Regions from separate parts of the Alteromonas sp. CyTr2 genome, predicted to be linked through region 2. Evidence: predicted binding sites of a transcription regulator. Region 2 holds the regulator's gene; the other holds the start of a gene.
The links. Region 2 encodes FliA, which starts transcription of late flagellar genes. Its sites were predicted from a motif close to CTAAAGNTNNNNNNNNNNNNGCCGATA; they were not measured.

Region 1 (10,625 bases), on a different contig from region 2:
GATGTCAACCATGTTTTTAAACTTTTTATTTGTTTGAAAACTTGGTTTCGCACTTGTTGCTGAGTTGGCTTTGTTTTTCTCGAAGCCCCCTCAGAACGTGGAGCGCATTATAGATACCTCTTGTGAAAGATCAACACTTAAATTGGATTTTTTTGCTTTTTAAGCCACTTTTGGTGTTAACCGCTCATTTCTGCATCATTTCTAGCGACTCAATCCATCTTTAGACTAGTTTTTTCACATTTTATTGTTCAATTTGTTACAAATGAGTAAACTATATACAGCCTCCAACACCATAATAAACAATAGAAAGGTAGGTATATGAAAGTAGGCTTTATTCGATGCGCTGTTATTAGCGCTATTTTTGCAATTGCAGGTTACTTGTTATTTTCTTCTGCTAGTTTAAACGTCCATGTTCCACTGACCGTCTCAGCAGCTCTGCTGATCAGCGGTATCGTTACTCCTTGGCTAGCGTCTCTTATTCAAAGTCCATCTTCCTCAGATGCCAGAGCACATTCTAATGACGGATCAGTAGAAACTTTATATGTGGGTAATTTGCCTTATAGAGCAAACGAGAACGCTGTAAAGGAATACTTCAGTAGCTTTATTGAAGTACAGTCGGTTCGCTTAATGAAGGATCGTAAAACTGGAAAAAGAAAAGGATACGGTTTTATCGAGGTTGTAACAGACGACCTAAACAGTGTTATCGATAAAACCAACGACTCAATCTTCCAGGAACGAACGCTAAAAGTTCGCCCTGCAAAGGACAAAGTCGAACACGCGTAATTCTACGTACGGTTTAAAGGCTATAAAAAAAGCCCGGCTAGCTTTCGCTACCGGGCTTTTATATTAGTAAATAAATAGTTATTCACTTGTCTCAGCAGATTGAGGAAGTCCATTAAGTAACGTTTGATTGAAAGCATGAAACCTATTTATAGCAGATACAAGATCTGGCACTTGCACGTCTTTCATCTCATTAATCAACCCACCTATTAAGGTATTATAGTCTTCGTTACTTCCTAACGTACTTTCGGCATTAGCAAAAGTATCCATCATCTTTTCTAGATATTGCGCTATAGGGCTAACCACATTCCCAAACTTCGAATTATCGCTTTTGTCTTCATTGTAATGTTGGATGTTCTCATACGTCTTTAGCACTTCGGTCTGTGTTGTTCTATTTAACTGTAACGCGTAGCCAACTAACTCTTTATCGTCAAAGCCTAAACTTAACGCTTCTTCAAATGCTTTGTCGATGTCACCACTGTAAAAGGTGTCGGCGAGATCCTGAACTTGACCAACCAAATCAGCTATCGACTCTAACTCATCTTCATCAAGCTCGCCTTTCAATGAAAAGCTAATACCGCTTCGCTCATAGTATTGGTACGAAGTTTGTTGTTGGTATGACGTTGAAAAATTGTTATCGCCTTGCTCGTCACTACCGCCTGATTGCTCCTGAGATGCCTGTGCTTGGAAATTAAGTTGTTGAGACGCTTGGAACGAGCGAAGACTCTCAAAACTAAAACTCACTTCGTCGCCATCTTTAGTTCGAATCAGCAAGCTTCCGCTTTTCTCATCCGATGCAGCTACCGCGTTTAAGGACGAAAGCGTTACAGCGTTCGGCTGCTGTCGACCAAATATGTCAGTTTCCAGATCGTTTATTCCTGTATCGATGAGATCGCGGCTTTTTGTCATCCCTTGCTCAATCTCTTCATTCATAAAACCAGCGAGGTCTTTTTCAGCCATAGCGAATCCACGGCTTACGCCTTCTCTCGCTTGGCTAAATAAGCCATTAAGCTTTTCTTCGCTGGCACCACCGTTTGCCGCACCTCTAATGACGCCACCTACGAACTTAAGTACGTTTCTGGCAACTTTTTCAAAGTCGAACAAACTGTTCGACTTATCTTCAATGGTTTTCTCTTTGGCTTCTTGTGGCTTTTGGCCATCTATGACCAACGCTTGGTTAAGGCTGCTACTCACCACACGTAAGCCGATGCTAGTTTGGCTACTGGAAACAGATACTGATGCCGCTTGTTGTTTAGAAAACTCAGCCGCTTGCTGCAATCCGTCTTGCTGTAACTGCTTTTTCAACATTTCGTTCGGGTGAACTGATGCCTTTTGATCTGCTTTTTGATCGACCTTCTGGTCGCCCATAAAAGCCTTAATTTGACCCACGTTCATAATTTGATCCTCACTATCCTCAATCTTATTATCGGCAAAGAATCAGTATTGTTTAATTTTAATACAGCTTTTTTACTAGTTCGTTCCTAATAATAATGCAGAAGTAGATAGAGCTTGTTGCAGTTATTTTATAAGGGACTACAATTCGCGACCTCAATATTGAATGGAGAATTTTATGACCGCGACCGAACAACAACGCTATCAAGCTCAGTTGGACGAAAAAGTAGAACGTCTTACTGCGTTACTTTCTCCGTTCAATGCGCCTGACTTAACCGTATTTCCATCGCAACCAACGCACTACCGTATGCGCGCCGAATTTAGAGTATGGCATGAAGGCGATGATTTGTTTCACATCATGTTCAACCAGGAAACAAAAGAAAAGTACCGCGTAGATAGCTTTCCTCCTGCTTGTAAAGCAATAAACGATGCTATGGCGCTGTTGCTTGAAGAAGTAAGACCAAATGAAGTGCTAAGAAAGAAGCTTTTTCAAATCGATTATCTTTCTGCACTATCTGGCGAGCTTGTCATCAGCCTTTTATACCATCGTCAACTAGATGAGAAGTGGCAAGAGGCTGCAAAAGAATTAAAGGCGAAACTCGAGGCTCACTTTCCGAAAGTAAACATCATCGGCCGTGCGAGAAAACAAAAGCTTATTATCGACAACGATTTTGTTATTGAGCGCTTACCCGTTAATGGCAAAGAATTCATATTTAAGCATATCGAAAATAGCTTCACTCAGCCCAATGCCGAAGTGAACTGTAGCATGATTGAATGGGCACTAGATTGCGTAAAGCCGCTCTCTGGCGATTTACTGGAGATGTATTGCGGTGCAGGTAACTTCTCACTGCCGCTAGCGCTTCACTTCGATAATGTTGTGGGGACCGAAATAGCCAAGCCCTCTGTACAAGCTGCGCAGTTTAATATTGAACAAAATCAGCTTAATAATGTGAAGATCGTAAGACTCGCCGCTGAAGAATTCACTCAGGCTATGAAAGGTGAACGTACGTTTAGTCGCTTAGAAGGCATTGATCTAAGTACATATAATTTCACAACTGTATTGGTCGATCCACCAAGAGCTGGGTTGGATGAAGACTCGCTTAGAATGATTCAGGATTACGATAATATCGTGTATATCTCGTGTAACCCTGAAACGTTGGCGCAAAATCTTGAGCTTTTAAGTGAAACTCACGACGTTGCTCAATCGGCATTATTCGATCAATTCCCGTTTACTCATCACATTGAGGCTGGCGTTTTACTTACACGCAAAAGCTAGTTTTGGTAAAAATTGACAAGGCCTTTGGAGTCACAAAGGCCTATGAAGACATATTAGAATAAGGTGGCTTTGATTAGAGCAAACGATGTGGACTTAAAAGGCCAATCGCCACTAATTCAATTATACGCTTTTTTGCGTTGCACCTACTTGAACGAAGCGAAGCTGTGCTTTCACTCTCTCACCAATTTCGCGGCGAAGCTTATCATCAGCTTCTAGTGCTTCAGCACCTGCACTGAATACGAGCCTAACCATAGCATCAGCTTGAAGCTGCGCGCATGAGTATTCTACGCCCTGCTGTTCAATAATGTAGTCGGTCAACTCGTCGATGAAGTGTTGAATCTCTCTAAATACTGCCAACCGATAAGCCGACGACGTACCAGTATGCTCGCGTAATAATAAACGAAATACGTTTGTATTTGCCGCAATAAATTCCATGAAGGTTTCAACAGAAGTATGTATTACGCCACCTCCAGAGGCTATACGCCGCCTTGCCTGACGCATAAGCTGCCGCAATGCTAAACCGGCTTCATCCACCAGCGTTAAACCTAATTCGTCCATATCTTTGAAGTGTCGATAAAAAGACGTAGGTGCTATACCTGCCTCTCGGGCAACTTCACGCAAGCTGATTGCAGATAAGCTGCGGTTTTCATCGAGCAAAGAAAACGCAGCATGAATGATATTTTGGCGGGTTTTTAATTTCTGTTCTTGTCGACTCACATTCGCACCATAGGTTGATTAGCTCTAAACGGCTTGATGATTTTTAGCGCTTAGGGTTGAAGCCCTTACGTCATCTGTATAGCCATTAACGCAATCAAACTTCGTACATCAAAGACTAGCATGTGTAGTTTATCGCAACACACACCAGTGGGGAAAGAGAAACAGAATCATCTCTTTTATAAACAAGCATTAAGCGGAAAAAGCCACAATTAACGAGCGCTTCAGCGTAGCTTTACTATAATTAAACTTTACACATGTAAGCAGAACTAATCTGGGTTTTGCTTGCCTGAAGCCTCGTAAAACGATAAATTAGCGAACAGTTGTAAGCCAAGTTGTATAAAATGAAAAAACCTCCTCTTATCCTTACTAATGTGCTGGTATTTATTATATCTGGCGCAATTGCGTTTATTGGTGTGCCGCTATGGGTGGCGTATCAAGGCATCGATTGGGCAGAAATCGGTGCGGCTATATTCCTATTTTACTTTACCGGTATGTCTATAACTGCCGGCTACCACCGCTTATGGTCGCATAAAACTTACGACGCCAATGTGGTTGTTCGTGTGATCCTTGCGATTGGTGGCGCTATGGCGCTGCAAAATAGTATTTTGCACTGGTCGTCAGATCATCGCGTTCATCATCGTCATGTTGATGATAACGACAAAGACCCCTACTCTGCCAAGAAAGGGCTTTGGTTTGCGCATATCGGCTGGATGTTGCGTGAGTATCAGGCCAAACGTTACGATGACTACAGTAACTGTAAAGATCTTCAAAAAGATAAAGTGGTGATGTGGCAGCATAACTACTATTTGCCCATCGTGCTGGCGGCCAACTTTGGTATCACAGGTCTTCTGGGCTATTTAAATGGTGACGTATTAGGCATGATCTTGGTAGCCGGTGTACTTCGCCTGGTGCTAGTGCATCACGTAACCTTCTTTATCAATTCTCTTGCTCATTTTTGGGGTAGCCAGCCTTACACCGATAAGAACACAGCACGAGATAACGGTATTCTTGCGTTTTTTACCTTTGGTGAAGGTTATCACAATTACCATCACATCTTTGAGTACGACTATCGTAATGGCATTCGCTGGTATCAGTTTGATCCTACAAAATGGCTTATTAAGGGATTATCACTGGTAGGACTGACATCCAACCTTCGCAAAGTGCCAGAAGAGCGCATCGAGAAAGCGTTAGCAGCAATGCAGCTGCAAAGAGCAAGTGAAAAAGTATCGCTACTGCCTAATGCTGAAGAAATGATGCATACCATTCAAGAAGAATACGACTTGTTAATGCAGCGCATGAGTGAATACTACGCCACGAAAAAACGTGTTATGCGCGTTAAACAACGCACCCTAAAGCGCAGTATCGAAGGGCTTGAGCTTGCATACAAGTACAAAGAGCTGAAACACGCATTTGCTGTACAGAAAGAGAAATGGACACAGTTACATAGTTTGTCATTGCAAATGGCGTAAATTAACGCCCTCTTTTATACGTTTGAACGCTAAAAACCACATAAGTGTCTGCTTATGTGGTTTTTTTTTATTCTATAGTTGGATAAGGTCGTTATACTAAAACCAGAATCATTCATTTTGTATTACGGCTAACCTAGTGGTGACATCGCATTACAAAAGTAACAACATGGGAAAGTAAGATGGCAACGAAGCAAAAAACCAAAGCCCCGTCGTATCATTACGACGCTATCGTTATTGGCACAGGTCCTGGTGGAGAAGGCGTTGCAATGCAGCTTGCCAAAGCCGGAAAAAAAGTGGCGGTTGTTGAGCGCTACGAGGCAGTGGGAGGGGGTTGTACCCATTGGGGAACCATTCCATCGAAAGCGCTTCGTCACTCAGTAAGTCGTCTTATTGAATATAACTCTTCTCCCTTGTTTGCCGACAACCACTTAAGTAAGAGTCTTACGTTTTCTGACATCATGCGCCATGCTAGCGGTGTGGTAAAAAGCCAAACTCGACTTCGCTCTTCTTTCTACGACAGAAATCGTGTGACGCTATTTCACGGCGAAGCCAGTTTCGTAGATGCGCATACGTTAGAGATAACCCGTAAAGATGGCTCTAAAGATACTGTCACTGCAGGCCAAATTGCTATTGCCACAGGGTCGCGTCCTTATTGTCCTAAAGACATCGACTTTAATCACCCGCGTATTTATAACTCAGACACTATCCTATCTTTAGATCACGATCCCAAATCAATAATTATCTATGGCGCTGGGGTCATTGGCTCTGAATATGCCAGTATTTTCAGAGGACTAGGCGTAAAAGTTGACCTCGTTAACATGCGCGATCGCTTACTGTCATTTCTTGATGACGAGATATCAGACGCACTCAGTTATCACCTGTGGAACAATGGCGTACTCATCCGGCACAATGAGGCCTATTCTTCGGTTGAAGCTACCGATGACTCGGTTATTTTAAACTTAGAGTCGGGCAAGCGTATGCGCGCAGATTGTCTCTTGTTTGCTAACGGAAGAACGGGTAATACAGATACACTTAAACTCGAGAATATTGGTTTAAAAGCCGATGGCAGAGGCCAACTCAAGGTTAATGAAAATTATCAAACTGACGTAGACAATGTATTTGCAGTCGGCGATGTCATTGGCTATCCAAGTTTAGCATCTGCGGCTTATAACCAAGGTCGCTTTGCCGCTGAAGCTATGCTTGGCATAAAAACACATTCGGCATTGGTAGAAGATATTCCGTCAGGCATATACACCATCCCGGAAATAAGTTCTGTTGGTAAAACAGAGCAAGAGCTTACTGCAGCAAAAGTGCCTTATGAAGTGGGAAGAGCTCAGTTCAAACATTTGGCCAGAGCCCAAATCGCGTCAACGCAGACAGGAAGTCTGAAAATCTTGTTTCATCGCGAAACTAAAGAAATCTTGGGCATTCATTGTTTCGGTGAACGTGCCTCCGAGATTGTTCACATCGGCCAAGCGATCATGCAGCAAAAGGGCGAAGGCAATACCATAGATTACTTCGTTAACACTACGTTTAACTATCCAACCATGGCAGAAGCTTATCGAGTTGCTGCTATTAATGGACTTAATAGAATTTTCTAACGGACACAAAAAAGCCGGCGAGATTGTCGCCGGCTTAATATGCGTTAACTAAGAAATTAGTTACGGTTCGCAGCAAGCGCGTTAAGCGAATCTTTATGTGCTACGATGTCGATGTGCATATTTTCTTGATCGAACGTCATTGTTGCAATGGCGTAGTCACCCTGACTATCGCTTGCAATGTCGATCAACTTTGCTTGTGCATCACGGAAACGAATGTTATTGCCGATTTTGTCAGACATACATTGGTTATTCATTTCGAATGTTTTCGCATCCATGCAATCGAAAAGCTGGTTATCACCAGATTCCGCATGCGCAATACCAAAGGCCGCTGATAGAGCTAGGGTTAGTACTACTTTACGCATGTTTCTTCTCCTGTGTTACAGTCTACTACTGTCACTATTAAACATACTGTATATACATAAGATAGTCAAACTGAGATCATAGTTTTGTGACAAAAGTATGACAAAGAGAAATATTTGGAGAAAAATGTGAAAGGCCACGATGCACTGGTGGTTAAAGCGAGAAATTGTAGACTGTGTGCCCCTCACCTACCGCATCAACCCAACCCCATATTTAGCACTGCACCATCAACTAAAGTGCTTATTATTGGGCAAGCACCGGGGTTGAAAGCTCATGAACGCAACATTGCGTTTGATGATCCCAGCGGAGATCGGTTACGCGATTGGTTGTCTGTCTCGAGGGAGACCTTTTATAACCCTAGCTTAATTTCGGTGCTACCAATGGGCTTCTGCTTTCCAGGTTATAAAAATGGAGCCGATGCCCCGCCAAGAAAAGAATGTGCTCCCGCTTGGCATAATGACTTTCTTCTTTATTTAAAACCTGAAGTAACGCTTTACGTGGGACGTTACTCGCAACAGTATTATTTACCGCAACACAAAACGTTAACTGAAGCTGTACGCAGTCCGACTGAAACACATTTCGTACTGCCCCACCCGTCAGGAAGAAACAACAGGTGGCTCGCTAAAAACCCTTGGTTTGAATTAGATATCCTTCCCAAGTTGCGAGACACTGTCAAATCTGTATTAAAAGTTTAGTCGTGCTCTTCAAGAAACGCTAAAAGCGCATCGAACGGCATAGGCTTCGCGTACAAGTAGCCCTGTGCTTCGTCACATCCAAGCTTTATCATGTAACTCGCCTGCTCTCTTTTTTCTACGCCTTCGGCAATAGTCAATAAGCCTAGCTTGTTCCCCAAAGTCACAATTGTCTCAGCAAGCACTGCGCTTGCACCCGGTTTAATGTCTTTGACAAAAGAACGATCGACCTTCAATCGATCTAACGGAAGCTGCTGTAGATAACTCATGGAGGAAAAGCCTGTTCCAAAGTCATCAATGGCTATTTTCACCCCAAATTCTTTTAACGAACGCAATGCATCTATTACAATTTGCGGCTCATCCATCACCACGCTTTCTGTTATTTCTAGCTCTAACAGGCTTGGGTCGCAGTTGGCGTTAGATAGTGCCTGCTTAACTTTTTCTACAAATAACCTGTCGCGGAACTGCGGAATAGAGATGTTAACGGCAACTCTTAGATGGCCGTAGCCTTTTTCTTTCAATTCCTGAAGACGACGGCATGACTCTTCTAGCACCCATTCACCGATATCAACGATAAGACCTGAATACTCAGCAAGTGGTACAAACACGGCGGGAGAAATGTATCCCCCTTCACCATTGGGCCAGCGTAGTAAGCCTTCCATGCCAACAACTTTTTCATTCAGTAAGCCCACTTGCGGCTGAAACCACAGCTCCAGCTTTCTTGCTGCAAAGTCACTTCGGAGTTGGCGAATCATATCTAGGCGCCAAGTCGTCTGATCTTCAATATCTTTGGCGTAATATTCGAAGTTATCTGTTAGATTTTTCTTAGCACGGTTTAACGCAATATTCGTGCGCTTTAAAATCTCAATGCCGATGTGGCGTTTATTGTCTAACTTGCACAATCCAAGTGTTATATTCACCGGAAGGGTGTGATCACCTACCTGAAATGAAGACTGGAAAATGTTGTTAATGGACTTGGGGCATACCAGATCGTCAGGACCAATAAGACCAAATACATCAGCACCTATGCGGCCTTTTTTCACTATGCTATCGAAAGAAGATTGAAAGCGATCGCTAATAGCTCGCAACAATTCGTTGCCGACTTCTTGCCCTAAACCATCATTTATATCGGAAAAGTGATTTACGTCGATAAGAGCTACGCTATAGTTTTCTCCGGCAAACAAATGAGGTTTATCGAGCATATTGATAAACTCATTGCGGTTTGGCAGACGGGTTAACCAGTCTCTGAACGCCGCATTTCTTAATTCATGGAAAAGATTAACGTTTTCGTATCCCACTGAAATACTGGATAGAAAAACCTCAAGTAAGTGCTTGTCTAGCTCACTAATCTCGTGGGTTTGTCGAACAAATACGGCAGCTTCAAAACCAGCGCGGCTGATATACAGCACAGAGCAACTGGGCTCAAAAATGTGCTTTTTAAGACGTAGGCACCGACTAATGTTTTCTTCAATTTCAAGGTTTTTAAGCGTGAACACAGGCTGGTTTATAAATTTCGCATACTCACCCGCAGCGCCAAGCACGTAAACCTCTTCGTCCTCTCGGTCTAGCAAAGAACCCGCTCTTGCGCACAATAAACCTTCGGAATCTAAACCAATAAGCGAACTAATCTGAGTAACTACACCTTCGCAAAACTCTTTCACCGAATGTTCTTCAAACAAGTTCGCTGAAGAGGTGATTATTTTCTCTAAACCAGCACGGCTTTGACTAATCGTTACAATTTGCTGATAAGAGCGTAGTGAGGAAATGATAGTAGTTAGTAATTTGGCGCGAGTAAGTTCTGTTTTGGTTTTGTAGTCATTGATATCGTAAACTTTAATGACTTGCTCTTCAGGCGCGTAGCCGGGCTGTCCCGTACGTAAGATAATTCGAGGTTCAACTAACTTCATGTCTTCGCGGATGTATTTAACAACATCAAAACCCGCGTCATCAGTCTCCATAACGACATCAAGTAAAATTATGGCAATGCTGTTGCCATATTCGTGCAGCATTTCTTTGGCTTGTTTTGCTGAATAAGCGTGGATGAAGTTTAATTTGCGATCGTTTACGATGAGATCAGATAGCGCGAGACGCGTTACGGTGTGAATCTCTTCATCGTCATCGACAATAAGAATGTTCCAGTCTTTGCCCAATAAGGTTTGCTCTTCAACTGAACCATCATCATCTAAAAAAATTAATTCGTCGTTATCATAATCCATTGCCGACATTACCGCTCATTTCCTCGATACAAACAAAACAAGAATGCGCTACTCATTGTATTAAGGCAACGATTACATTGATAAATGGGTTACGCAATGCAATAGTGCTCTCATGTTACATG
Region 2 (10,625 bases):
AGAGCGTTAACCATCAGCACCCCAAGCACTGGAGGGCAATCGATGATAGCAACATCAAATTCTCCTGCTATTTTTGCCAACGCTTTTTTTAGGACTAAGCCCATACCTTGTTCGCTACCCATCGTTCTATCTAAGGTCGCGAGCGCCATTGTTGCAGGAAGCACATATAAGTTGTCTAACTTTGTCGGGCACAGACAATCCATAACATTATCGGCCGTAATGTCATTAGACTTAATAAAAATATCGTAAACTGAATGACTTGACGCTTCTGCATCGATACCGAAGTAATAACTCAGCGATGCATGTGGATCAGTATCAATCATGAGCACTCGCTTGCCTTGCTGTGCAAGCAAGCCGCCAAGGCTCACCGTAGTGGTAGTCTTTCCTACACCACCTTTCTGATTCGCTACTGTCCACACTTTCATATTTGCTGTTCCATTACTGTTCAAACTGCTATCGCATTTCGGTTTGAACGCAACTGCTCATATCATCAATGTTTATATTTTTACTGGATATATTGGCAACGGCTACGGCTTGAGGCATACCGTACACAACACAGGAATCTTGGTCTTGAGCCCAAATCGTTGCGCCTTTTTCCTTGAGCATTCGGCATCCTTCTCTGCCGTCAGCTCCCATACCCGTTAATATAATTCCTAATACATCCCCACCATAAGCTTTAGCCAGAGAACTGAAAGTGAGATCAACACTGGGCTTATAATTCACCTTGTCACTCGCACTTGCATCAACAATGGCAATGCGTTTATTCGCACCTATGGTTTCTAGCAACATTTGCTTCCCACCGGGAGCAAGATACGCATGACCTGGCTTTAGAATGTCGCCGTGCTCGGCTTCTTTTACTCTAATCTTACAGTTTGTGTCTAAACGCTGTGCAAATGCCGTAGTAAATGTTCCAGGCATGTGTTGTACAAGCAAAATGGGGTATGGAAACTCTGCAGGTAAAGGAGACAACACTTTTTGAAGCGCCACAGGCCCGCCTGTAGAAGCCCCAATTGCCAAACACTTGTAGTGCTTTCCCGTCGCTCTTACAGACGAAACGGTTGGTTGTTTGGCTGCGTCTTTATGCCCTGATAGCAACCCTGATGTTTTAAAAAACGCCTGCTTTGGCGCATTATCAGGAAGCTTTCTTGCCTCTGTAGAGCGAAACGACGGACGCTTAAGACCAATACCACGACGCGCTATTAAGCGTACTTTTGTACACAACAAGCGCGATGCGTCTTTTCTGTCCTGCGCGATATCTTCAAATTTCTTCGGTAAGAAATCGAGCGCGCCCGCTTCTAACGCATCTAATGTCGCTTGCGCACCATGATGCGTAAGCGAAGAAAACATAAGAATAGGTGTAGGCCGTTTGTCCATTATGGCCTTTACAGCTGAAATGCCGTCCATGACAGGCATTTCAACATCCATCGTTATCACATCCGGCTTAAGCGCTTCTGCTTTTTCAAGTGCATCGCGCCCATTTCTCGCTTCCCCAACAACTTCAAGTTCCCTATCGCCATCGAGTATTTCTTTTACTCGACGACGATAAAAAGTCGAGTCGTCCACGACAAGGACTTTAAAGACCATGGATTATTATTCCTGTTAATTCATCGCCTTACTTGATGGGTTTACGCGCATACCGTTTAAGCAGGCTCGGAATATCTAAAATTAGTGCAATTCCACCGTCTGACGTAATCGTGGCTCCCGCCATACCAGGCGTGCCTTGCAATAATGCATCAAGAGGTTTAATAACCACTTCTTCTTGGCCTATTAGCGCGTCTACTACGAATCCTACTTGTTGTGTACCAATTTGCACTACAACAACGTGTCCCTTTTCTCTATCGATGTTTTTGGGACCTCGAATCAACCATTCACCAAGGAAGAACAACGGAATTGCTTTTGAACGAACTATCATTGTTAGCTGGCCATCGACCGTGTTGGTCTTTTTGATGTCCATATTTATTATTTCGTTCACCGCACCTAATGGTAACGCAAAGGTTTGTTTTCCTACAACAATCATTAGCGTCGGAAGAATGGCTAGCGTTAGCGGAACTTTGATATCCAGTCGCGTGCCTTTTCCTAGCTGTGAATCTATGTTCACGGTGCCGTTAAGTTGGTTAATTTTAGTCTTAACCACGTCCATGCCCACACCGCGGCCAGAAATATCACTAATTTCTGTTTTGGTTGAGAACCCTGGCGCGAATATCAAGTTAAACGCTTCAACATCCGACATCCGTGCAGCTGCATCTGCGTCTAGTACACCGCGACTAATAGCAATTTCTTTAAGCTTTTCAGGATCCATTCCTTTACCATCATCTTCGATGGTTAGAAGAATATGATCGCCTTCTTGAGATGCCGATAGCTGAACCGTACCCATGCGCGGTTTACCCGCTGCAGCACGATCATCAGGCATTTCAATACCATGGTCGACGGAGTTTCTCACCAAATGCACAAGTGGATCGGCCAGTGCTTCAACCAGGTTTTTATCTAAATCAGTTTCCTCACCCACAAGCTCAAGGGTTATTTCTTTCTTCAAGCTTCTAGCGAGGTCTCGAACAACGCGAGGGAAACGACCAAACACCTTCTTGATAGGTTGCATGCGGGTTTTCATTACCGCACCTTGCAAGTCGCCCGTTACCACATCTAAGTTGGCAATGGCTTTGGACATGCTTTCGTCGTTACTGTTGATACCCAAGCTTATTAGCCTGTTTCTCACTAGTACGAGTTCACCCACCATGTTCATAATTTGGTCAAGGCGCTTGGTATCTACACGTACTGTAGTCTCAGCAGGAGGCGCAGCTGGTGCCGCCTTCTTCTCATCTTTTTTAGGCGCTGCTTTTGGTGCAGCAGGTGTGCTTGCTTTAGCTGGCGCTGCGGCGCTAGGAGCAGGCGTCGCTTTTGGCGCAGCTGGCGCTGCTTGTTTCGCTTTTTGAACCGCTTCTGTTGCTGCCTTATCTACAGGAGGCTCTGGCGCCTTTGAAACGGCTCCCTGCTTGGTAGGCCCTTGCCCTGAGCCATGCAGTTGGTCAAGCAGTGCTTCAAATTCGTCATCGGTGATTTCTTCATCACCAGCTTCACTCGGCGTAACTGGTGCTGGAGCTGGAGCTGGTGCATTTGCCTTTGGCGCAGCTTCTTCACCACCAAACTTGCCTTTGCCATGTAAATCATCGAGCAGCGCTTCAAATTCTTCGTCGGTGATATCGTCGTTATCACTAGCGGCAGCAGGTGCAGCAGCCTTTGCAGGTTCGCTTTTAGCCGCTGAGGACTGTCCTGGTGCCCCAGAGCCATGAAGCTCATCAAGCAGCGCTTCAAACTCATCTTCAGTGATTTCGTCAATACCGCCGCTATCACCAGAACTTGGTGCCTGTGCAGTAGGCTCTTCAACAACTAATTCTGGCTCTTCAATCGCGGGCTCAGGTTCTGACACCGGCGCGCTTTGTTCACCAAAAATATTCTCATCTGGAGATTCCGGGCGACTTAGTTTGTGTAACAAGTCTACTAGGTGTGCATCTGCTGGCTCTAATGGATCCCGAGCTTTCACTCGTTCAAACATTTCAACCACCACATCTGTGGCTTGCAGAATAATATCCATCAGTTCAGGGGTTAGTGTTCGTTGACCGTTACGCATTACGTCAAAGACGTTTTCCGCACCGTGACAAATTTCTACTAACTCGGTAAGAGACAGGAACCCTGCTCCCCCTTTAACTGTGTGATAACCACGGAAAATTGCATTCAGCAAATCCGCATCTTCAGGATTGTTCTCAAGATCAACGAGCTGTTCTTGTAATTGTTCAAGTATCTCTCCAGCCTCAACTAGAAAGTCCTGTAATATATCCTCGTCAACATCAAACGACATGCGCCCGCTCCCCTAAAAACCTAAGCTAGACAGAAGATCATCTACATCATCTTGGCCTGACACGACGTCGTCGCGCTTATCGGCATCAATGATAGGGCCTTCTGCCTCTACACCATCAACCTTATCGGCCTTAACGCTAGATGGTTTAGTTTGTTCTGCACCGTCGCGTTCACCAAACATGGTAAGCATGTTAACTAAGCTGTCTTCCACTTCTTTAACCAAGTCGATAACGCGGCGAATAACCTGACCAGTTAAGTCTTGATAACCTTGAGCCATCAATACTTCTGTAAGTAACTGTGTAAGTTTAGCTGACTGTGCCGAACCTTCTTCCAACAATTCGTCTAAGTCTGCGCATAAAGCCTTGAATTCACCCAACTCTATTTGGCGATTCATCAGCTTCTTCCACTCAGGCATAACCTTTTCGATGCGCGCCGACAGCATTTCAGCTATAGGCATGCTCGCTTCAACGGCATCCATAGTAGTATTAGCAGCTTTTTCAGTTTCTTCAATTACGTAGGTTAGGCGGGATTGTGCATCGGGAATATCATCGGTCGCGAGATTTTTAATGCGGTCGTCTATTTGGAAATTATTCAGCGCGTCATGGAGCTGACGCGTCAGTTTCCCTACTTCGGCAAATAACTCAACGTTTTCTTTCATTGAGGCCGCTTCTAATAGGGCATTGGCTGAAGCGTTGTCACCCTCTTCAAGGTAGGTGACAAGCTGTTTTGCTTCTTCCAACGAAATTGGAACGTTTACATTCGTTGACATCCAGTAAACCTCATTTCTCTGGTGAGCGTCTGGATCAACCTAAACGTTCGAATATTTTATCTAATTTTTCTTTAAGTGTTGCTGCAGTGAACGGCTTAACAACGTAGCCATTAACACCTGCTTGCGCGGCGGCAACAATTTGCTCTTTCTTCGCTTCAGCAGTAACCATAAGCACTGGTAGGTGCTTGAGCTTGTCATCGGCTCTAATCGCGCGAAGCAAGTCAATACCCTGCATACCAGGCATGTTCCAATCGGTAACTACGAAATCGAAATCACCTTGCTGCAACATAGGCAATGCAGTACTTCCGTCATCCGCTTCCTGGATGTTGGAAAAACCCAAATCTTTAAGTAGGTTTTTGATGATACGTCTCATGGTAGAAAAATCATCGACCACGAGAATTTTCATGCTTTTGTCCAAAATAGCCTCCAGTGAGGGGTTAATTGTTATTAATTTCTATTCTTCGTCAGCTTGCCACGACTTCATTCGTGATTTGAGTTTTAACATGGCCTGACTGTGAATTTGACTGACTCTCGATTCACTTACATCAAGAACCTCACCAATTTCTCTTAGGTTCAGCTCTTCATCATAATACAGCGAAAGAACAATCGCTTCTCTTTCAGGTAATGTCGTAATTGCATGGGCAAGCGCTTTTTGGAAAGCGCCTTGCATTAAATCTTCCAGTGGTGCGTCGCTACCTCGATTTTGCTCTGTCGAAATAACATCTTCTGACACACCTAAATCTTCAATACCTACCAGCTTTCCGGCATTTACTTCATTAAGCATTTGGTGATAGTCCTGCAAGCTTACATTAAGCTTATCAGCAATATCAGAATCTCTAGCATCGCGGCCTGTTTCGCTTTCTACTTGCGAAATTGCTTCAGTGATCGCTCGGCCATTTCGATGAACTGAACGCGGTGTCCAATCCCCTTTGCGAATTTCGTCTAGCATAGCACCGCGAATGCGAATGCCGGCAAACGTTTCAAAGCTGGCTCCTTTTGAACCATCAAAGTTTCGCGCGGCTTCTAATAATCCAATCATGCCTGATTGAATTAAATCGTCTACAAGAACACTAGCCGGCAATCGCGCTATCAAGTGATGCGCTATACGCTTAACCAATGGCGCATGTCTTTCGACTAACTGCGCTTTATCGGTTTGTTGTTGATAAGCGGCTGCCTTGCTGTTCAACGCTGACTTCCTACGGCTTTTTCTGCAACTAATTGTTCAATGAAAAACTCTAAATGGCCACCTGGCTGCGCTGGAATAGGCCATGTTAAGGCTTTACTCGCCAACTGTGTTATTGCAACGGCTGCCGGTGAACCTGGGTAAGCATCGACAATGGCTGTTTGTTTACGCACTGCTTTACGAATGTTCTCGTCAAACGGTACTGTCGCCACTAATTCTAGTGCAACATCTAAAAAACGCCCTGTCACTTTGCTTAATTTACTAAATAGCTCTTGGCCTTCTCGCACGTCGCGCACCATATTAGCCACAACTTTGAAGCGGAAAACACCGTGCTCTCTATTCAGAATTTTTATCAATGCATACGCATCTGTCAATGAAGTAGGCTCGTCACACACAACGACCATGATGTCTTGTGAGGCTTTTGAAAAGCTCAACACCATGTCTGAAATACCTGCCGCTGTATCAACGATTAGCACGTCAATTTGCGAGCGCAGCTCACTAAAGGCACGAATTAGGCCAGCGTGTTGCGTTGGCGACAATTCTGCCATCGACTGCGTGCCTGATGTGGCAGGGGCGATCTTTATTCCGTGCGGACCGGTCACTAATACTTCATCAAGTGTACATTCGCCGGAAAGCACGTGGGATAAGTTTTTCTCAACACGCAAACCTAACATAACGTCTACGTTAGCAAGACCGAGGTCCGCATCGAGAACCATTACACGTTTACCTTGCTTCGCCATGGCGATAGCGGTGTTCAATGTAATGTTTGTTTTACCTACGCCACCTTTGCCACCGGTGACGGCGATTACTTTGATTAACCGTGATTGCTTCATTTTTCTTAAGCTACTCGCTTGGTCGTCAATCATACTGCTTATGCTGTTTTAATTGCGTTGTTACCACTAGTATGATTCAAACCGTACTTTTTATAAAGCTTTGCAGCAGCGGAAACCAAAGATTTCGCTTCTGCAATCTTAATGTCTTCAGGTACTTTTTGACCATCGGTGACATAACTAACCGGTAATTGGTATTCAACCGCTGCACTAAGCACCTCTCCTAAAGAGTAGCACTCATCTAACTTTGTGAAAATACAGCCACTTAGTTCAATATCATCATACGCTTGAATGATTCTCTGCAAAGCAGGATATTGCGTATTTGCTTGCGCTACCAAATATTTTTTAACATTTGGCATTTGTCCGTTATCAAACTGCTTAATTTGTTTAATTAATCGACTGTCTCTTTGACTAAATCCAGCCGTATCAATCAATACTAGTCGCTTATGACGAAGTTGGAATAATAAATCCGCAAGTTCTTCACTAGTCTGCGCTTTTCTCACCGTGCAGCCAATAATCTTTCCGTATGTCGCTAGCTGCTCATAGGCGGCAATTCTATACGTATCGATGGTAATCATCGCAACCGACTCTGCACCGTATTTTTGCGCATAGCGGGCAGCAAGTTTCGCAACGGTAGTTGTTTTACCGGTACCTGTTGGTCCTACTAATGCAACAGCACCTTGTGCGCTAAGTATATCGTTTCCTGTCACATTTATGCGATTAGCCAATAGGTTAAGAAGATATACCCATGCATCTCGTTCGTTGTAATGTGACGGCGTATAGCTAATAAGCTGTTTCGCTAACGCGTTGCTTAACCCCATATCGGTTAAACGGGTGATTAGATATTGATGAACAGGTTTTTGACGTTTGTTCTTAGCTTCCATCAAGTCGGCCACTTGATATTGCAATACATCGCGAAGAGACGCTAGCTCTTCCTTGATTTGCGCAAGCTCCGCTGACTGCGTCACAGAGGTATCATCCATACTTGACGCTTGATGCTCTGGGAAAGCGTTCTGACGAACTGGTTCATGAGAAGACTGCTGTGCTTCTACGTCGTCAATAAAGGCTTCTGAGAAGTCTAAGTGCGAAGCAATTTCATTGGCGTGCTTAGCATTCGCTGTCATTGGTTGGTTGGGTTGCGCGGGACTCGCTACGCCATTATTTCCACCGTGCTGCTTTTCTAGCAGTGCTTTAAGGCTATCAGGACCGTCGTCACCAATGATTTCGCTCAAGCTAGGCACTGCCTTTTGACCAGGTGTTTTTGCAGCGGCTTGTGGAGACGCTTTCGGCGTAAACAACTTCGCTTCAGGTTCTTTGTCGTAGGCTGCGACAAGCTCAATACCGTCAGCGACTTTGCGATTTGACATGATCACAGCGTCACTGCCCAATTCAGCTTTAACTTGGCTTAACGCCTCACGCATATCTTTGCCGAAGAAACGTCTAATTTTCATTGCAACCTCTCCAATCACCCAGTGTCAGATTATTGACCGACCGAACTGACTATTTTTATTTGTTTGTCGTCAGGCACTTCTTGGTAAGACAGAACATGAAGCCCAACAACCGAATATTTTAAGAAGCGAGACAGAACGGGTCGTAGCATGCCTGAGGTAAGGAGTACTGCAGGCTCTCCTTCTAACTCTTGCTGCTGACTGGCTTGCTGCAATGATTTTTGCAGCTTGTCTGCCAGGCCTGGTTCTATGCCAGCGCCATCTTCGCCACCTGCTTGAAGTGACTGGTGCAACATCTGTTCCAACTCTGGCGCCAAGGTTATGACAGGTATCTCTTTTGCACCTTGAGTAATTTCTTGGACAATTAAACGTTTAAGGGCAATACGCACTGCGGACACTAAAACATCGGGGTCTTGGCTGCGCGTGCCGTACTCACTGAGTGTTTGCACGATTGTACGCATATCGCGAATAGGCACGCCTTCAAACAATAAGGTTTGCAGTACTTTCACGACGGTGCTTAGCGGAAGGATGTCTGGTACTAACCCTTCAACCAGTTTCGGATGCTGTTTGGCAAGCATATCAAGAAGTTGTTGCGCTTCCTCGTGCCCTAATAATTGATATGCATTGTTAGAAAGTAATTGGCTTAAATGGGTCGCTACAACGGTCGCAGCGTCTACAACTGTGTACCCAAGGGTTTGTGCATGCTCCCGTTTGTTGGGCTTAATCCATACTGCGTCTAAGCCAAACGCGGGGTCTTTAGTGGCACGCCCTTCTAATTTACCGAACACTTGCCCTGGATTAATAGCAAGTTCTTCATCGTGACTGATGATGGAATCCCCAATCGTTACGCCTAGCATAGCGATGGTGTAAGTGTTGGGCTCTAAATCCAAGTTATCGCGAATGTGGACAGGCGGAATAAGGAAACCCAGCTCTTGCGATAGTTTCTTACGTACGCCTTTAATGCGCGTCAACAACTCGCCACCTTGGGATTTATCGACAAGAGGAATTAAACGATAGCCCACTTCCAATCCGATGGTATCTACCTGCTGAACATCATCCCAGCCAAGCTCTTTCACTTCAGGCGCAACCGATTCATCTTTTACCACATTGTCTGGCACTTTGGGCTCTGCGGCCTTTCTCTTTTCTTGGACCGACTGCCAGTAAGCAAAGCCTGCAATCAAGAATGAGAAGCCTAAGAATGCGATATGAGGCATCCCAGGAATGATACCCATCACAAATAGAACGCCCGAGGCTATATAAAGAGCTTGATTATTACCAAGCTGACCGCGGATTTCTTTGCCCATTTCCTGGGTCTCGTTTTCACGAGTAACGATAATGGCTGTAGCGACCGAAAGTAATAATGAAGGAATTTGCGCCACCAAACCATCACCGATGGTCAATATGGTGTAGATTTCTATAGCGTTACCGAATGAAAGCCCGTGCTGAATCATGCCAATAAAAAGACCACCGACAATATTAATCAGCATGATGAAAAGGCCTGCGACCGCATCACCCTTTACAAATTTTGACGCACCGTCCATCGACCCGTAAAAATCCGCTTCTGCGGTAATCTCTTCACGGCGTTTACGTGCTTGGTCTTGATCTATATACCCTGCATTTAAATCAGCATCTATGGCCATTTGCTTACCGGGCATAGCATCTAACGTAAAGCGAGCGCTTACTTCTGAAATACGTCCTGCGCCTGCGGTTACAACTTTGAAGTTGATAATAAGAAGAATGGCGAAAACAACAATACCTACGGCGTAGTTACCACCAATCACGACCTCACCGAAGGCTTCGATAACTTTACCTGCTGCATCGCCGCCTTCATGCCCGTAAAGTAAAACAACGCGAGTAGAAGCCACGTTAAGCGCTAATCTCAAAACGGTAGCGATAAGTAACACCAAGGGAAAAATGCCGAAATCTACTGGACGCTGGGTAAGTACAGCCACCAAGATAATGACTAGCGACAACGCAATATTAAAGCTAAACAGCACGTCCAGTAAGAATGGCGGCATAGGCAATATAACCATGCCCATAATTGCCAAAAGGACGATGGGTGCGCCTAAACCACTGGTAAAATTTTGCAGCTGATTTTTATCGAATCGCTGAAGATAACCGGATAACTGCATAGCTTGGTGTCTCTCTATCAGAAAATTGACGCTTTATGTGAATCTTCTAGTGAGTTTTCAACTAACGTGCCAGCTTTGTGTTTTACGCAAAAGTTATCCAAATCTGAGCTGTAATCATGCGTGATTACTGTCTACAGTGACTTGTATAGAGCGATTAAGATTTTGTATCTGAGGAACATACGAACAGTTTTTAATTACGTCACTATTCCTAGGGCCTACTCTTCATTTTAAAAGGATTATTCATGGTAGTACTACAAAACCGTGTTGCAACGTTTTGTTGGGTCAGCCTTGTCATCATGCTGACTTTTAGTCATGTAGCTCATGCATCTAAACAACCTAACTTACGGACAGCGTGTGGAGAATTTGCTAGCTGGTTCGGGGCACATACCTATGTCCCACCTTCAAAGTCAA

Region 1: the regulator FliA is predicted to act here: its motif matches at 2,205-2,231, upstream of QME20_RS15115 (DUF5610 domain-containing protein).

The regions. Positions count from the first base shown of each region.
Region 1 is NZ_CAMZMZ010000032.1:146-10,770, forward strand. Features, by position in the region: gene QME20_RS15110 (RNA-binding protein) at 319-783, shown strand; gene QME20_RS15115 (DUF5610 domain-containing protein) at 862-2,175, opposite strand; gene trmA (tRNA (uridine(54)-C5)-methyltransferase TrmA) at 2,351-3,448, shown strand; gene fabR (HTH-type transcriptional repressor FabR) at 3,569-4,165, opposite strand; gene QME20_RS15130 (fatty acid desaturase) at 4,507-5,634, shown strand; gene sthA (Si-specific NAD(P)(+) transhydrogenase) at 5,814-7,235, shown strand; gene QME20_RS15140 (hypothetical protein) at 7,292-7,597, opposite strand; gene QME20_RS15145 (uracil-DNA glycosylase family protein) at 7,712-8,290, shown strand; gene QME20_RS15150 (EAL domain-containing protein) at 8,287-10,512, opposite strand.
Region 2 is NZ_CAMZMZ010000005.1:103,591-114,215, reverse strand. Features, by position in the region: gene QME20_RS05040 (ParA family protein) at 1-425, opposite strand, end outside; gene QME20_RS05035 (chemotaxis response regulator protein-glutamate methylesterase) at 454-1,584, opposite strand; gene QME20_RS05030 (chemotaxis protein CheA) at 1,613-3,853, opposite strand; gene QME20_RS05025 (protein phosphatase CheZ) at 3,866-4,621, opposite strand; gene cheY (chemotaxis response regulator CheY) at 4,656-5,039, opposite strand; gene QME20_RS05015 (RNA polymerase sigma factor FliA) at 5,076-5,807, opposite strand; gene QME20_RS05010 (MinD/ParA family protein) at 5,804-6,670, opposite strand; gene flhF (flagellar biosynthesis protein FlhF) at 6,676-8,085, opposite strand; gene flhA (flagellar biosynthesis protein FlhA) at 8,115-10,214, opposite strand.